Regions from separate parts of the Bradyrhizobium sp. UFLA05-109 genome, predicted to be linked through region 2. Evidence: riboswitches for the same ligand, from Rfam matches in the RefSeq annotation. Region 2 holds a riboswitch; each other region holds the start of a gene.

Region 1 (4,779 bases), on a different contig from region 2:
GTCTCGCAACGAGCCTGTAGTGCCTTGATGAGCCTTTTCCGGTGCCCCAGAGAAACGCCGAGTTTTTCCAACTCGCTTTCGGTCAGATCCGGCAGGATTTCCCAATCAACGTCATTCCTGGCAAACAGCTCGAAATATTGAGCCAGTCCAATCTCTTCCAGCCAGTGCTGCAGATCGGTCATCTTGGCACACAACCCGAACGCTTCAGGCGGCCACGCCAAGATTCGCCGACCGGGCACGGCGAGACTGCGCGATTATCCTGCGCACGGATGTTCCCGTAGGCAAGCTAAAACTTCTGTTGCGATCGCAGGTACCAGCGTACGGATTGTTCAAAGTCTTCTCGACTAGGACATCACTGGTATGTCGAACATTCGGTGAGACACTCCTAGCCCCATCACTCAAATCCATCGCCTAACGGTGGGCCCTGGACGACGATGGTAGCAGTGCCCTTGATCACTTCGGGAGGGATGATGGGTTTCGCTGCGCTCTACCCATCCGACAGTCCAACTAGCGGTCGAATGTGCTTTATCAATTGCGTTAGAAACTCATCGGGACGATCCAACGGAATAAAATGGTCGGCGCCCTCGAACAGCACGAATTCCTTTTGTGGCGCCTTCATTCGTTGAAAGTATGAGTAGACAGGCTCAACCGGCGTATTGAAGTCTTCTGTACCTTCGAAAAAGAACAGTGGAATCGAAAAATCAGTGCCTAGAGACCACAGGTCGCTCCGAAGCATTGGCCCGTTCCTCCCGCGCAGTTGCGTCGCTGAAAACGAAATTCCTCTTCGCCAATAGTACCAATCGAGCAGCGAAAAATCCGGCATGAAAGGCGGCGGGATCGGGCTGACGAGCTGGAATGCTTCGATCGAAGGAAGGGGGAGCAGTTTTTCCCACTTTTGCATGATGGCGTGCTTGCTTGGATCCCAACCTGGGGACGGGGAAATAGATGCTAGCTCCGCCAACGCCACTCCATTGTTTGCGGCCTGCGCGAGTGCCTTTAGATGAGTAACGGTGAGTTCGAACTGCTTTTCGAAGGTTTGCTTGCCGACGACTTGCCCGGTGCCAACAAACGCATAAAACAGGTCCGGGCGTTGCTTGACAATATGGATGCCGAGAAACGAGCCCCATGAATGCCCGATCAAGACAATCCTGTCCTTATGAAGATGCGCTCGAAGATACTCCGCCACTTCGACGCCGTCCTGCGTCATTTGCGCCAAGGTCATGGTCGGCGCAATCGATTCGCCGGTCATTCGTAAGGTACGTCCGGCGCCACGCTGGTCCCATTGAACGACCGTGAAATATTTTTCCCACGGCTGCCAGCTCGACGAGATCGGAATGGTCGATGCACCTGGGCCACCGTGAACAAAGAGGATAACAGGGTTGCCGCGATCTTCGCCGCGTATCTGAATCCATTGATCGATGCCGCCGATCTTGACGTACATTCCCTCCTGGATTCCGTTTGGAGATTGAATCGCGAGGACACGTGCGCTGATGTTCTGGCGATAAGCGCGAAATCCAAGTCCCGAACCTGCCAGAACCACCAGGATGGTCACTGCAAGCAAGCCGGCCTTGGCGATCCTCGGAATCCAACGTTTCATCGACGCGCTGCCCTTGGCAATAAGCCGCTAAGCACACAGAGAGTTCGACATGTCTGCCGACGATACGCGCTGAAGACATTACCGCAGGAAAGGCCCTGACCAGTCCATCATCGTGCTGAATCGCATATCGCGTCAATGCCTGATGATGGGTTTCGCTTCGCTCGACCATCCTACAGTTCTGACGATTGGAGCCGCGCCGCGACGGGCGTCAGGCAGTGCCCTCCCAATGCAAAAACCCGGCCTCGCCTTGCGAGACCGGTTTTCGCTGCTTGACGAATGATCGAGCCGCAACCGTGGGCGTGATCAGCCTTGCGAGCGACGCGCCATGAAGATGTCGTAGCCGACTTCGGCGACCTGGAACCAGGCGTAGCCGTCGTTCGAGAACTTGGTCAGGGACTCGTACACCTTCTTGAAATTGGGATTGGTCGCGCTGACCTCGGCATGCAGCTCCTTCGCCGCCTTGAAGCAGGCGTCCATGATCGGCGGCGGGAAGGCGTGCAGCTTGGCGCCGTTCGCAAGCAGCTTGCGCAGCGCCATCGGATTGGCCTGGTCGTAGCGCGACATCATGTAGTTGTTGGCGTAGTGGCCGGCCTGCTCCAGAACGCTCTGATAGTACTTCGGCAGCGCATTCCATTTGTCGAGGTTGACGAAGGCGAGCAGCATCGGACCGCCTTCCCACCAGCCCGGATAGTAGTAGTGCGGCGCGATCTTGTAGATGCCGAGCTTCTCGTCGTCGTAGGGACCGACCCATTCGGCGGCGTCGATGGTCCCCTTCTCCAGCGCCGGATAGATATCGCCGCCGGCAAGCTGCTGCGGCACCACGCCGAGCTTCTGGAGCACGCGGCCGGCAAAACCGCCGATGCGGAATTTCATGCCCTCGAGGTCGCCGAGCGTGTTGACCTCTCTCCTGAACCAGCCGCCCATCTGGCAGCCGGTATTGCCCGCAAGCAGCGAGATCACGTTGTAGCTCTTGTAGAACTCGTTGAGCACTTCACGGCCGCCGCCCAGCATGTACCAGGCCTGGTTGATGCGCATGTTGGGGCCGAACGGCACCGACGAGCCGAAGGTGAAGGTCGGGTCCTTGCCGAAGTAATAGTAGGACGCGGTGTGGCCGATCTCGCAGGTCGCGTTCTGCACGGCGTCGAGCACTTGCAGGCCCGGCACGATCTCGCCGGCGGCGAAGATCTGGATCTGGAATTTGTTGTCGGTCGCCTCCGCGACCATCTTGCACATCATCTCGGCGCCGCCATAGAGCGTATCGAGCGATTTCGGCCAACTCGTCGGCATGCGCCATTTGATCTCCGGCATCGATTGCGCGATAGCGGGAGCAGCGAGAGTGGCGGCGCCTGCGGCGCCAAGTCCGGTGACTTTGATGAAGTCTCTTCTTTTCATGATTTCCTACCCTGATGGTGGTGACTGCGCGCGCCTTCTTGACGAGGCGTTTGCGGCGAGCATGGAACAACCCGGTACCGATTTCCATCCCGACGAAGGTCAAGGCATGCAAAAAGCCCGGCCTCGCGAGGCCGGGCTTTCCGGTCATTACAGGGCTTACCTAAAAAGGGCTTGCACGATCGTTCCGTCCGGCATGCCACAGTGTACGTGAGCGGAGAGAGGTTGACGCGCCCCCTCTCTTGCAGATAATCGAAGCTGTCGAGGTTCTCCGGGTCCCGCTTGACCCGGAGCTAAGAGGGAAGCCGGTGCGCTTTCAGTCTATTTGGACTGATGCAATGCCGGCGCTGCCCCCGCAACTGTAAGCGGCGAGCCCGTATCCAATCGTGTCACTGAGGCGAAAGCCTCGGGAAGGCCCGGATGCAGGCGACGACCCGCGAGCCAGGAGACCTGCCCCGACAGCATAATCGTCCACGGGCGGGGTGTCCCGGTGGTACGCCAAGCAGCTGCCGCAATCGCGGCACTCCTGCCAGCGTCCGCCATGGCCTTTTGCCCCCACCACAATGGGGTTAAAGCTATGACTTCTCTTTCACTTCCAGTCGCAACACTCGGCACGCCCCGCATCGGGCCACGCCGCGAACTCAAGCTCGCGCTCGAAGGCTTCTGGGCCGGCAAGATCAGCGAGCAACAGCTTCTCGAAACCGCAGCCGGCCTGCGCGCTGCCAATTGGGCACGCCAGAAATCGCTCGGCGCAACCATCATCCCCTCGAACGATTTCTCGCTCTACGACCAGGTGCTCGACACCAGCGTCATGGTCGGGGCAATCCCCGATGCCTACGACTGGAAGGGCGGCCTGGTCTCGCTCAAGACCTATTTCGCGATGGCACGCGGATCACAGGGCGACACACACGACGCGAGTTGCGGTCACGCCCATCATGGCCATGGCGCGACAGCACAGGAAATGACCAAGTGGTTTGACACCAACTATCACTACATGGTTCCGGAGTTTCACAAGGGTCAGACTTTCAAGCTCTCCTCGCGTAAGGCGATCGAGGAATATGACGAGGCAAAGTCGCTCGGCTATCAGACGCGCCCGGTATTGGTTGGCCCGGTCACCTTCCTGAAGCTCGGCAAGAGCCACGATGCAGCCTTCGATCCGGTCTCGCTGCTCGATGGCCTGCTGCCAGTCTATGTCGAGGTTCTCCAGGAGTTGGCGAAGCGTGGCGCCGAATGGGTCCAGATCGATGAACCCTGCCTGGTGCTCGACCTCAGTGGCACCGAGCGGAACGCGCTTCAGCGCGCCTATGCGCGCTTCGCCAAGGACGTGCCCGGCATCAAGATCATGCTCGCCACCTATTTCGGCGCGATCGGCGACAACCTCGCGACCGCCCTGTCGCTCCCGGTCGCCGGCCTGCACGTCGATCTCGTCCGCGCTCCACAGCAGCTGAGCCAGATAGAATCCGCTGCCCGCGCCGATCTCGTGATTTCGCTCGGCGTCATCGACGGCCGCAACGTCTGGCGCTCCAACCTGTCAGCACTGGTCGAGCGGTACAAGCCTGCCATCGGCAAGCTCGGCAATGATCGCGTGCAGATCGCGCCCTCATGCTCACTGCTGCATACGCCGATCGATCTCGAACTCGAGACCGGTCTCGATCCGGACGTGAAGAGCTGGCTGGCCTTCTCCGTGCAGAAGATCGCCGAGCTCTCCACGCTGGCGAGGGCACTGGCGGGCGACGCGAGCGTGGCAGACGCCCTCACCGTCTCAGACAAGGCCGCGAAGGCCCGCCAGACCT
Region 2 (4,779 bases):
ATGGGGCTCGGGTTGTCGAAATACTTGCCTTCGACCGGGGCCACCCATTTGCCGCCGATGAAATTGTCATAGCGTTCGCGGATAAGGAGTTGTTTCGAGATTTGGTCGAGCGCTTGCTGGAACATGCATTTCCTCCGTGGGATTGACGAATTTTTGTACTTGTCGTCTGCGGTCCCGCGCCTGGTTGACCGTGTGCGCCGATCGCGGCGGGGCAGCACGGCGCAACAGGTTGGCTAGGAGCGCAGCAGGCTCCAGCAGCGAGTGGGGATTCAGCTATCCCGGCGAAACCATCAGGAAGTCTGCGCTCAACACAGACATTCGTCAACGTTATATCCGTACGTATATCTCGGAAGATTAGGACCTAAGTAGTAGGCGATCTCGCCGGAGCGCGGCCATTTCGTCGCTGTGGCTGTCGTTCTTTTTGTTCCTCCCTGTCCGCCTTGCTGCTCGCGATATATGGCAGTAAATATAGCGAGAGGCCGATGGCCGAAATGAAAGAGGATCTGACCATGTCCCGTCACGTTGTGCCGGCGGTTGAGGAGAATCGCAGCGTGGAAGCTCCGCGCAGGTGCTTGAGTTGCAACGGGATCATCGCCGGCCTCGCCGAGCAGGATCTCGGCAACGGCCTCAACATCAAGCTGGGTCTCGTATCCGACGAGTGCGCTCTCATTTGCAACGGGTGCACCGCAAAATTGATCGAGATGCAGCCAGCGAGTGGAACGCCCGTCACGCGGCTCAGGTAGTGTCGGTTGCACGTAGCGAATGCGTGATCCCGATGAGCTTGGCCAAGAGCGACACCGGATACACGAAATCCATCTTGTTGAACCAAAAGGCTCGTACGGCGGATTTTACGAACGATTGCTGTAGAGCATAGGCCCAAGTTTCATGAGACGACCACTCTCCATCATCTCCGCATTTCTCCTTGTGATCAGCGCTTCGGCTGTCCGCGCCGAGCCCGCACGTGTCTACGCGGCGGGAAGCCTGACGGTGTCGGTGAAACAGGCGATCAAGGCGGCCGGCCTGGACGCCTCGCAAGTCGCCGAACCCGTCTTCGGTCCGGCCGGCGGCTTGCGCGAGCGCATTGAGAAAGGCGAGGCAGCGGACCTTTATCTCTCGGCCAACACGGAGCATCCCCGTACGCTCGCTGTGCAGCGGCCGCAGACGCTGGTGATCCCGTTCGCACGCAATAATCTCTGCCTGTTCAGCCGGGAAGCGATCGGTCTGACCGAGGCGAATGCGCTGGAGACGATGCTGGATCCCAAGATACGTCTGGCGACGTCGACGCCTGTCGTTGACCCCGGCGGGGACTATGCTTTCGCGGTGTTCAAGCGTGCGGAGAAAATCCGAGCCGGCGCCGAAGCTGCGCTCAGCCAGAAGGCGCTGAGGCTGGTCGGCGGCCCTGCCGCAATCAAACCGATCGAAGGTCAAACGGCAGCTGCCAGCGTCTTTCTCGCCGACAAGGCGGACGTGCTGCTCGTCTATTGCAGCGGCCAGCAGCAGACCTTGCGCGAGGTTCCGGGATTGAAGGTGTCGCGGTTGCCGCCCGAGATCGACGTCGTTGCGACCTATGGGCTCGCCTTGCTCACGGACAACCCGGCCGCTGCGCGACTTGCGCTGTTCCTGTTGTCGGACAAGGGGCAGGACATTCTTGCCGAAAACGGCCTTGTGAAGATCGCCCCTTCCGAGCGGTGACGCCGCGAGGTTAACGCTGCCGATTCCGGCGATAACGCATTCGTTCAAATTGTCTGCTATTTGCTGACCCGCGGCCAACCCTGCCCACAAATGTCGCGCCGTCTTAAACCCGGCCTTTGGAACCCTCGCGCATGCTCCCCCGAAAGGGTGGGGCACCAACATGTCTGTTCTCAAGGAGATCGTCGCCGCGATTGCGGGAGTCTATGTGCTCCTGTTCGCCTGCGACGCATTGTTCGGCATCAACGAGACGCGTTTCGACGACGCTTATTATAGCCGCGACTTCTACGCGCCGCGGCCGAAAGAGTTTAGCTTCGCAAGCGATACGCCCCCCGCGGTCCGCGTCAGCGACGCCTTCGCGCAGTTCTCGCCGGGTGAAGCAAGGCCGACCAAACGCTACTCGTGGCTGACGACCATCATCCGCTAAGCGAGTGCGCCGGAGGGAGTGAGCCGAATCGCGTGTGGATTGCCACACCTGCTTCTTCGGCCGCACCTCGAACCGATTGACTCCGACTTTAACAAACCCCTAACATCGTCACTGACGGTTCTCCTTTCGGAGATCAAAAGGGAACGTGGTGCTGGATCTCCCCAACGCCACGGCTGCCCCCGCAACTGTAAGCGGTGAATCTTTCGTCACATGCCACTGGGAAATCTCGGTCCCGAGAAGGCGACGTAGAGGTAACGACCCGCGAGCCACCGCGCGCGACCGCCTCGATCGAGACCGGGTCGTTCAACACCTTCAACCAGACCGTGGGCCTCAGCGGCTCGCAGGACAATTTCAACTACGCGTTCAATGTCGCCCATTTTCATGCGGGTGACGTTCCCGTGACGCCGCTCCAGCTGCTGCCGCCGGGTCAGAAGGCGAACGGCAACAACTACGACAACATGAGCTATTCGACCAAGCTCGGGCTAGACATCAACGACAGCTGGTCGGTGAACTCGGTCGTCCGCTATACCGAGGCGACGTTGCTGTTCACCGGCGATAGCGGCTTTCCGAGCACGCCGAACGCCACCCAGAGCACGCATGGGGTACGGCAGCTCTTCAATCGCGACGAAGCCGTCTGGTCGTTGTTCGATGGCCGTATCAAGAACTATTTCGCCGTCAATTATGCCAATAACCGCAGCTCCGACATTGGTCCCGGCGATCCGCTGTGGACCGTCACGACGGGCGAACGCATCAAATACGACTGGCATGCCGTCGCCGAGATCGCGCGTGGCAACAACCTGATCGTCGGCGCCGAGCAGCAGACCGATCGCATCGATGCGACCGGCTTCTCCGCCCAGAATGGCAACAAGGCCGGCTTCGTCGAGTTGCAGTCGCAATTTGCCGACCGGGTCTTCGTCGTTGCCAACATGCGCAACGACTTCAACGACCAGTTCGGCGAGCATGCGACCTATCGCATCGCGCCAGCCGTGATCATTCCGGTGACCGAGACGAAGCTGAAGGGGAGCTATGGAACCGGCTTCAAGGCGCCGACGCTCAGCGAGCTCTACCAGAATTTCCCGGATTTCTTCTTCTTCGGCAATCCCAATTTGAAACCAGAGCAGAGCCAAGGCTATGACGCGGGTTTCGAGCAGCCGCTGTTTGGCGATCGCGTGCGGTTCGGCTCGACCTATTTCCACAACGGCATCACCAACCTCATCACGAGCAATGACACCTTCACGTCCTATACGAACGTGGGACTCGCGACGACGGAAGGCACCGAGAATTTCGTCACCGCGAAGATCACGGATCGCGTGAGCGTGCGCGCCGACCACACCTTCACCCGCACCGTCGATGCGAGCACGGGATTGCAGCTCCTTCGCAGGCCAAAGGAGAAGTGGAGCGCAACCGCGATCTGGCTGCCGATCGACCCCCTCACGCTGTCGGTAACCGTGCTTCATGTCAGCGATTGGCTCGATATCACGCGGGACACGGGGGCGCAGATCGTGGCGCCCGGCTACACCATCGTGAATCTGCGGGGCGACTATGCGATCAGCGATCAAGTCAAGGTGTTTGCGCGGGTCGATAATCTCTTCAACCGGCACTACCAGAACCCGACCGGCTTTCTGGCACCCGGTCTCGGTGTGTTCGGCGGCATACGCATTGCAAGTTACGACGTCAGATAGCAGGGACAGTGGACGAGAACGTTCCGATGACGATGGCTTTCGATATCATGAACGTCTTGGCAAGACAGCTTGGCAACGTCGAGACCGGCTGGAGCGTAGGAACGTTCGGGGCGATTGCCGAGTTCACGCGCGACGCCGGCGAACCCGCCGATCTGCAACAGACCAGTGAGGGGATCGGCGTCGTCACGGACAAGGGCGGAGTGCGGATCGTGCCTCGTCCAAATCTGCGTCTGATTGCATCGGAGTCGCCGACGACCGAAAGCTGGAGCCATCGTGTGGCGGTTTGCCTGCCGCGGGAATCCTGCGCCATGGGTGAGCGCACGACGCTGACGGAAATTGGTCCGGATGAGGATGCGCTGCGCAGCCGGGATCGCGGGGACGTCCTGTTCGATCTTGCCTTGGCTGCTTGCAGATCGATGCCTGCATCCGGGTCGGCGATCCCGACGTGATCGCGGCGCTGCGGAGCCGTGCCGGGACGCCAGTGTTCGCGCCCGGGAACGACGTCATGCGGATTATCCTGGCGGCCAATCCGCACCGCGTGTTCGTCAGCCGGATCGGGCGGGCCGAAGTATTTCAGCCGATCCCGCCGCCGAGCGGGAGAAGCCCGGACGGCCCGCACACCCATGTCCTGCCGAAGTTGTTGGCGCATGGCCGCACCCATTCGGCCACCGAGCCGTTGCCCGATGGCTGGGTTCCCTGCACCCATCTTTATCCGGCGCATGCGCTCCGCGACCAGCTCGGCCGCAAGCATGCGTTCCGGGCGGACCATCACTTGGCTTTCCAAGCCTTGCTCGAACGCCATGGCGTGCCAGAGCTTGTGGCGCTCAAGCGCGAGGTCAACGAGGCCGTCGCGGCCGGACGGGGCCCGGACACGCCGGCGCTCAGACGCGATCGTTTCGCCCGCTCCACGATCCGGGTCGCCCTGCGGCAATTGTCGGCAGCCGGGCCGCCATCGCAGATACTCGTCGAATGGCTTGCGGC
Region 3 (4,779 bases), on a different contig from region 2:
CCTGGAAATTGAAGCGGTCGCCGACGTGACGGACGGAGGCTCCAATCTCGACCGGCCAGGCCGTCTGGAAGCGATAGGAGGCGCCGGCATTGGCAACGAAGTTCGGAACGTTCGGCGGCGTCATGCCCGAATAGGACTGGAACACGCCATTGTCATCGACGTAGCTGAAGTCGACGAAGCGCGACTGCACGAAAGCGACATTGCCCCACAGCTTCAGTCCTCCGAACGGATTGGTCGCGGCCGCGAGCTCAATGCCTTTGGAGGCGATTTTGCCGGCGACGTTGAAGACGATGCCGCTTTCGGGAACGTAGACGTTCTTGCGCTCGATATCGAACACGGACGCGGTGAACTCGGTTCGCTTGTCGGCCGATTGCACCTTCACGCCGGTCTCGTATGTCCGCGACGTCGTTAGCAGCAACGGCACCGAAGGCGCGAGGATGAAGATGTTGGCGACCGTCGGATCGGCTGCGGTTGCATACTGGCTGTACAGCATCACGCCGGGCGCGATGTCCCAGGTGTAGCCGATGCGGCCGGTGATGGGATTGAAGGTGGTCGAGAACGGATAGCCCTTGGCAGATTCCAGCACGCCATCAGGGTCGAAGCGCGTGCGGTCCAGCTTGATGTCCTCGAAGCGGATGCCGCCGATCAGCGCGAAGGTCGAGGTCAGCTTGATCCGGTCCTCGAACGACAGCGACGCAGTGTTGACGCGGGTGTAGATCTTCTCGTCGCTGCGGGGCCCATAGAGCCCGCGATCCGGATTGAGCAGGTCGACATAGTCGTTGAAGAACAGCGTGTCCTGCGAGACGTTGAACTGGTTGTTGCTCGCCATGACGGTGGCGACGAAGCGGTTGTCCAGGCCGCCGATGTTGGAGTTGACGGTGAGGTCGGTGATGTTGCCGTAGAGCCGCTGCGCGTGATCGAGCGCCAGACGCTCACGATAGATGCTCTGCGCGCCGGCAAAACCGCCGACCGTCTGGTCAAACGACGAGATCTCGTTGTTGAACCAGTGCCTGTGGGCGTCATAGCCGTAAACCTGGCTCTTCAGCGAGACGTTGTTGGTGATGTCCCACTGGAAGCCACTGCGCAGCCACAGCTCGCTGGCGCCGCTGTGATTGTCGAGCACGTTGTAGTTCGTGGTCAGCGTGCGCGCGTCGATGGTGACCGGGACCGGCGTGCCGCCGCCAAGGTAATAGTTGCTCCAGACCCCGGAGACGATGCCCGTTGTCGGCACGATGCCCGGTGCATTCGCCGGCACCAGCGGTGTTCCCCAGTAGAAGCGGTCATTATCCTGCCTGTATTCGGCCGCGCCCCAGATCTTCAGGCTGTCGTTGACACGATAGTTCAACTGGCCGGAGACATTGCTCAGCTTGGAATAGGTGTCGTCGATGAAACCCTTGTCGTTGAAATGGCTGATGTCGAAGCGATAGTCGAGGCCGTCGATCAGCGTGCTGCCGCCCGACCCGTATCCGGCGCGGTAGCCGTTGAAGGAATCGTAGGAGGTGAAGGCATCGTTGACGATCGGACCTGTGTGCGGCGCCTTGTTGACGTAATTGATGGCGCCGCCGGTCGCGCCGAGGCCCGCCACCAGCGAGTCCGGTCCCTTGATGATCTCGACCTGCTGCAAGCCGGCCACGTCCATCGGACGACCGGTCATGGTCGACGGCCCGATCGGGATGCCGTTATAGAGGGTGCTGATCTGGTCGCCGGCAAAGCCGCGCATCGAGAAGATGGCGGGCGCGCCCGGCGCATCGCCGCCGATCACGCCCACCGCCGCCTTGGCAACTTCGGTCGTCGTCCTTATGCCCTGATCCTGCATCGTCTGCTGGCTGATCACCTCGACGGTCGCCGGCATTTCCCGCGCCGTGATGCCGAGGCGCGATCCGGCCTCGGTGACGACATTGGTATTCAGCGGCGTCGGGGCGGCACCATTCTGAGGCTGGGTCGTCGGAGTGGCTGTAGCTACGGGTGCCGGCTTGCGTGCAGCAGCACGGCGCACAGCACGCGCGTCCTGATTGTCGGCGCTGACCGCGCGCGGCCGCTTCGGAGGCGGAGAGACCACCACCGGCTCGAGCTCGGATTTATCCCGGGCCGCAGTCTGCGCAACGGCAGCCGTCGATGGCAGCAGCGATGAAAGAATTGCGATCAGGACCGGAGAAACCGCGGTCGAAGAAAGATAGCGGCGCGAGGTGCGCTGATGATCTGGTGCGGCACCATGGTAGTAGCTGAAATTTTTCACGTAAGCGCTCTGCGGCGAAGCAACGAACCGTCACCGCGGTCGCCTTGGCAATCTACCTTCGCCCCTTGCGGTAGATGCACCGGCTACTCTTCACGACACCGAGGCACCCCGCCCGACGCGTTCGCGCATGACCATGACCGGTAGCAGGTTTCCTGGCTCGCGGGTCATCGCCTCCGACCACCTTCCCAGAGCCCCGATGGCGCTCCAGTGGTTTGTTGGTCGTCGGCTATCCGCTCACAGTTGCGGGGGCAGCCGCGGATTTGTCCGCCAAAACGGACGCACCGCATTCCCTTGAAGAGTCCTTGCGGACACCACCGCTGAAAAAACTGGCATCCGCGGACTGGGCGCGTCAACGCGTGGTCACCATCACGTCCGTGCCAAAATGTCGCAGTTAGAGAAGATGGCTACTCGAGCGTGGCGCGCCGGCAACTATGCGTCCAGTATTCCCTACTCTCGGCTCGGACCGGTGAGGAACGGATTGCGCATGCTGGCCGAATCGCGAGATGCGGAACGAAGGGCGGCAAAATTCCCGCATTCCACAAGCAAATCGGCGAGCGCGACTTGATCACTCATTGACACTTCGCTCCGAATATCTCCATATATGGGTGTCACGGTCCTACTGCGTCGCAAGATGTAGTGGCTAAGAGGGAAGCCGGTGAACTGCGCGTTGTGCGCGGAATTCCGGCGCTGCCCCCGCAACTGTCAGCAGCGAGCTGCTTCCGGACAACGTCACTGGTGCGCCTGCGCCGGGAAGACAGGAAGCAAGCAACGACCTGCGAGCCAGGAGACCTGCCGTGACGATCTGAACGTCCACGGGCGGGGTGTCCCGGCGGTCGCTTGCACGCACCGTCCGGCAACGCATCTGCCGGCGTTCCGGCAGCGTCCTTCCTTATCGCCCCGTCCAAACACAACGCGCGCATCACGGGGCCCTTTGATGTCACTGAACCTGCACGACGCGGACACCGCTTCCGCACCCATCATCCAGTTGCGTCCACAGTCACTTGCGGCAGCTTCCAGCGAGCCGGCCATGCAGATCATCCGCCGCAACGGGAAGGTCTCGCCGTTCGATTCCGCCAAGATCGCGGTCGCAATGACCAAGGCTTTCCTTGCGGTAGAGGGCAGCACTGCGGTTGCTTCGCGCCGCGTTCACGAGAGCGTCGAGCAGTTGACGGCCGAAGTCGTGGCAGCCCTGATGCGCCGCGCAGGCGAGGGGCGCACCTTTCACATCGAGGACGTGCAGGATCAGGTCGAACTCGCCTTGATGCGAAGCGAGCACCATAAGGTCGCCCGGGCCTACGTGCTCTACCGCGAGGAACGGTCCCGCCAGCGCGCCGAGGAAGCGGCCGCGCAGCCGGCGCCCGTCGCCGCACCGACCCTTCACGTCACGCTGCCGGACGGCTCGCGCGTCGGTCTGGACACGCGCCGGCTCGAGCTGATCATCAATGAGGCCTGCGCCGGTCTCGACGGCGTCTCCGCAGCCCCCGTGCTGGCCGAAACCACCCGCAATCTCTACGACGGCATCAGCCAGGACGAGCTGGCGCTGGCCTCGATCATGGCCGCGCGCACGCTGGTCGAGCAGGAGCCGGGTTATGCCTATGTCAGCGCGCGCCTGCTGCTCGACAAGCTCCGCGGCGAGGTGCTGTCGCATGTCCATGGCGTTACGTCGTCGGCCTCGCAGGCCGACATGGCGACGCGCTATGCCGAATACTTTCCGGCCTATGTGAAGGTCGGCATCGCAGCCGAACTGCTCGATCCCGAACTCGCCCGCTTCGATCTCGGCCGCATCGCTGCGGCGTTGAAGCCTGAGCGAGACTTGAACTTCCAGTTCCTCGGCCTTCAGACGCTCTACGACCGTTATTTCCTGCATCAGCAAGGCAAGCGGATCGAACTGCCGCAGGCCTTCTTCATGCGCGTGGCGATGGGCCTGGCAATTCGAGAGATCGACCGCGAAGCCAAGGCGATCGAGTTCTACGATCTCTTGTCATCGTTCGACTTCATGGCCTCGACGCCGACGCTGTTCAATTCCGGCACGCTGCGCCCGCAGCTGTCGTCCTGCTTCCTCACCACCGTATCGGACGACCTCGATGGCATTTTCAAGTCGATCAAGGACAATGCGCTGCTCGCAAAGTACTCCGGCGGTCTCGGCAACGATTGGACGCCGGTGCGCGGCCTCGGAGCCCACATCAAGGGCACCAACGGCGAAAGCCAGGGCATCATCCCGTTCCTGAAGGTGGCCAACGACACCGCGATCGCCGTCAACCAGGGCGGCAAGCGCAAGGGCGCGGTCTGCGCCTATCTGGAGACCTGGCACGTCGACATCGAGGAATTCCTCGATCTGCGCAAGAACACAGGCGATGACCGCCGTCGCACCCACGACATGAACACCGCCAACTGGGTGCCGGACCTGTTCATGCAGCGGGTCGACGCCGACGACGAGTGGACGCTGTTCTCGCCGGACGAGACGCCCGATTTGCACGATCTGTACGGGACGTCCTTCAAGACGGCCTATGAGGCCTATGAGGCCAAGGCGAAGGCCGGCGGCA

What was found. A riboswitch is a leader RNA that binds a small molecule or an ion and turns the genes downstream of it on or off. The one in region 2 is predicted to bind cobalamin.
Region 1: linked by a shared signal. The riboswitch ahead of metE (5-methyltetrahydropteroyltriglutamate--homocysteine S-methyltransferase) and the one ahead of Q3C01_RS01565 (TonB-dependent receptor plug domain-containing protein) in region 2 are both predicted to bind cobalamin.
Region 3: linked by a shared signal. The riboswitch ahead of Q3C01_RS18880 (ribonucleoside-diphosphate reductase subunit alpha) and the one ahead of Q3C01_RS01565 (TonB-dependent receptor plug domain-containing protein) in region 2 are both predicted to bind cobalamin.

What each region holds. Positions count from the first base shown of each region.
Region 1 covers NZ_JBBIAR010000070.1:34,863-39,641, reverse strand. The annotation lists gene Q3C01_RS36215 (AAA family ATPase) at 1-182, opposite strand, end outside; gene Q3C01_RS36210 (alpha/beta fold hydrolase) at 488-1,597, opposite strand; gene Q3C01_RS36205 (TRAP transporter substrate-binding protein) at 1,901-2,989, opposite strand; gene Q3C01_RS36200 (hypothetical protein) at 2,970-3,200, shown strand; cobalamin riboswitch at 3,234-3,458, shown strand; gene metE (5-methyltetrahydropteroyltriglutamate--homocysteine S-methyltransferase) at 3,564-4,779, shown strand, end outside.
Region 2 covers NZ_JBBIAR010000002.1:49,515-54,293, forward strand. The annotation lists gene adh (aldehyde dehydrogenase) at 1-125, opposite strand, end outside; gene Q3C01_RS01550 (hypothetical protein) at 510-743, shown strand; gene Q3C01_RS01555 (substrate-binding domain-containing protein) at 886-1,692, shown strand; gene Q3C01_RS01560 (hypothetical protein) at 1,853-2,116, shown strand; cobalamin riboswitch at 2,214-2,417, shown strand; gene Q3C01_RS01565 (TonB-dependent receptor plug domain-containing protein) at 2,404-3,798, shown strand; partial or broken gene Q3C01_RS01570 (DUF6925 family protein) at 3,846-4,779, shown strand, end outside.
Region 3 covers NZ_JBBIAR010000023.1:122,491-127,269, forward strand. The annotation lists gene Q3C01_RS18875 (TonB-dependent receptor) at 1-2,146, opposite strand, end outside; cobalamin riboswitch at 2,362-2,567, opposite strand; cobalamin riboswitch at 2,831-3,047, shown strand; partial or broken gene Q3C01_RS18880 (ribonucleoside-diphosphate reductase subunit alpha) at 3,171-4,779, shown strand, end outside.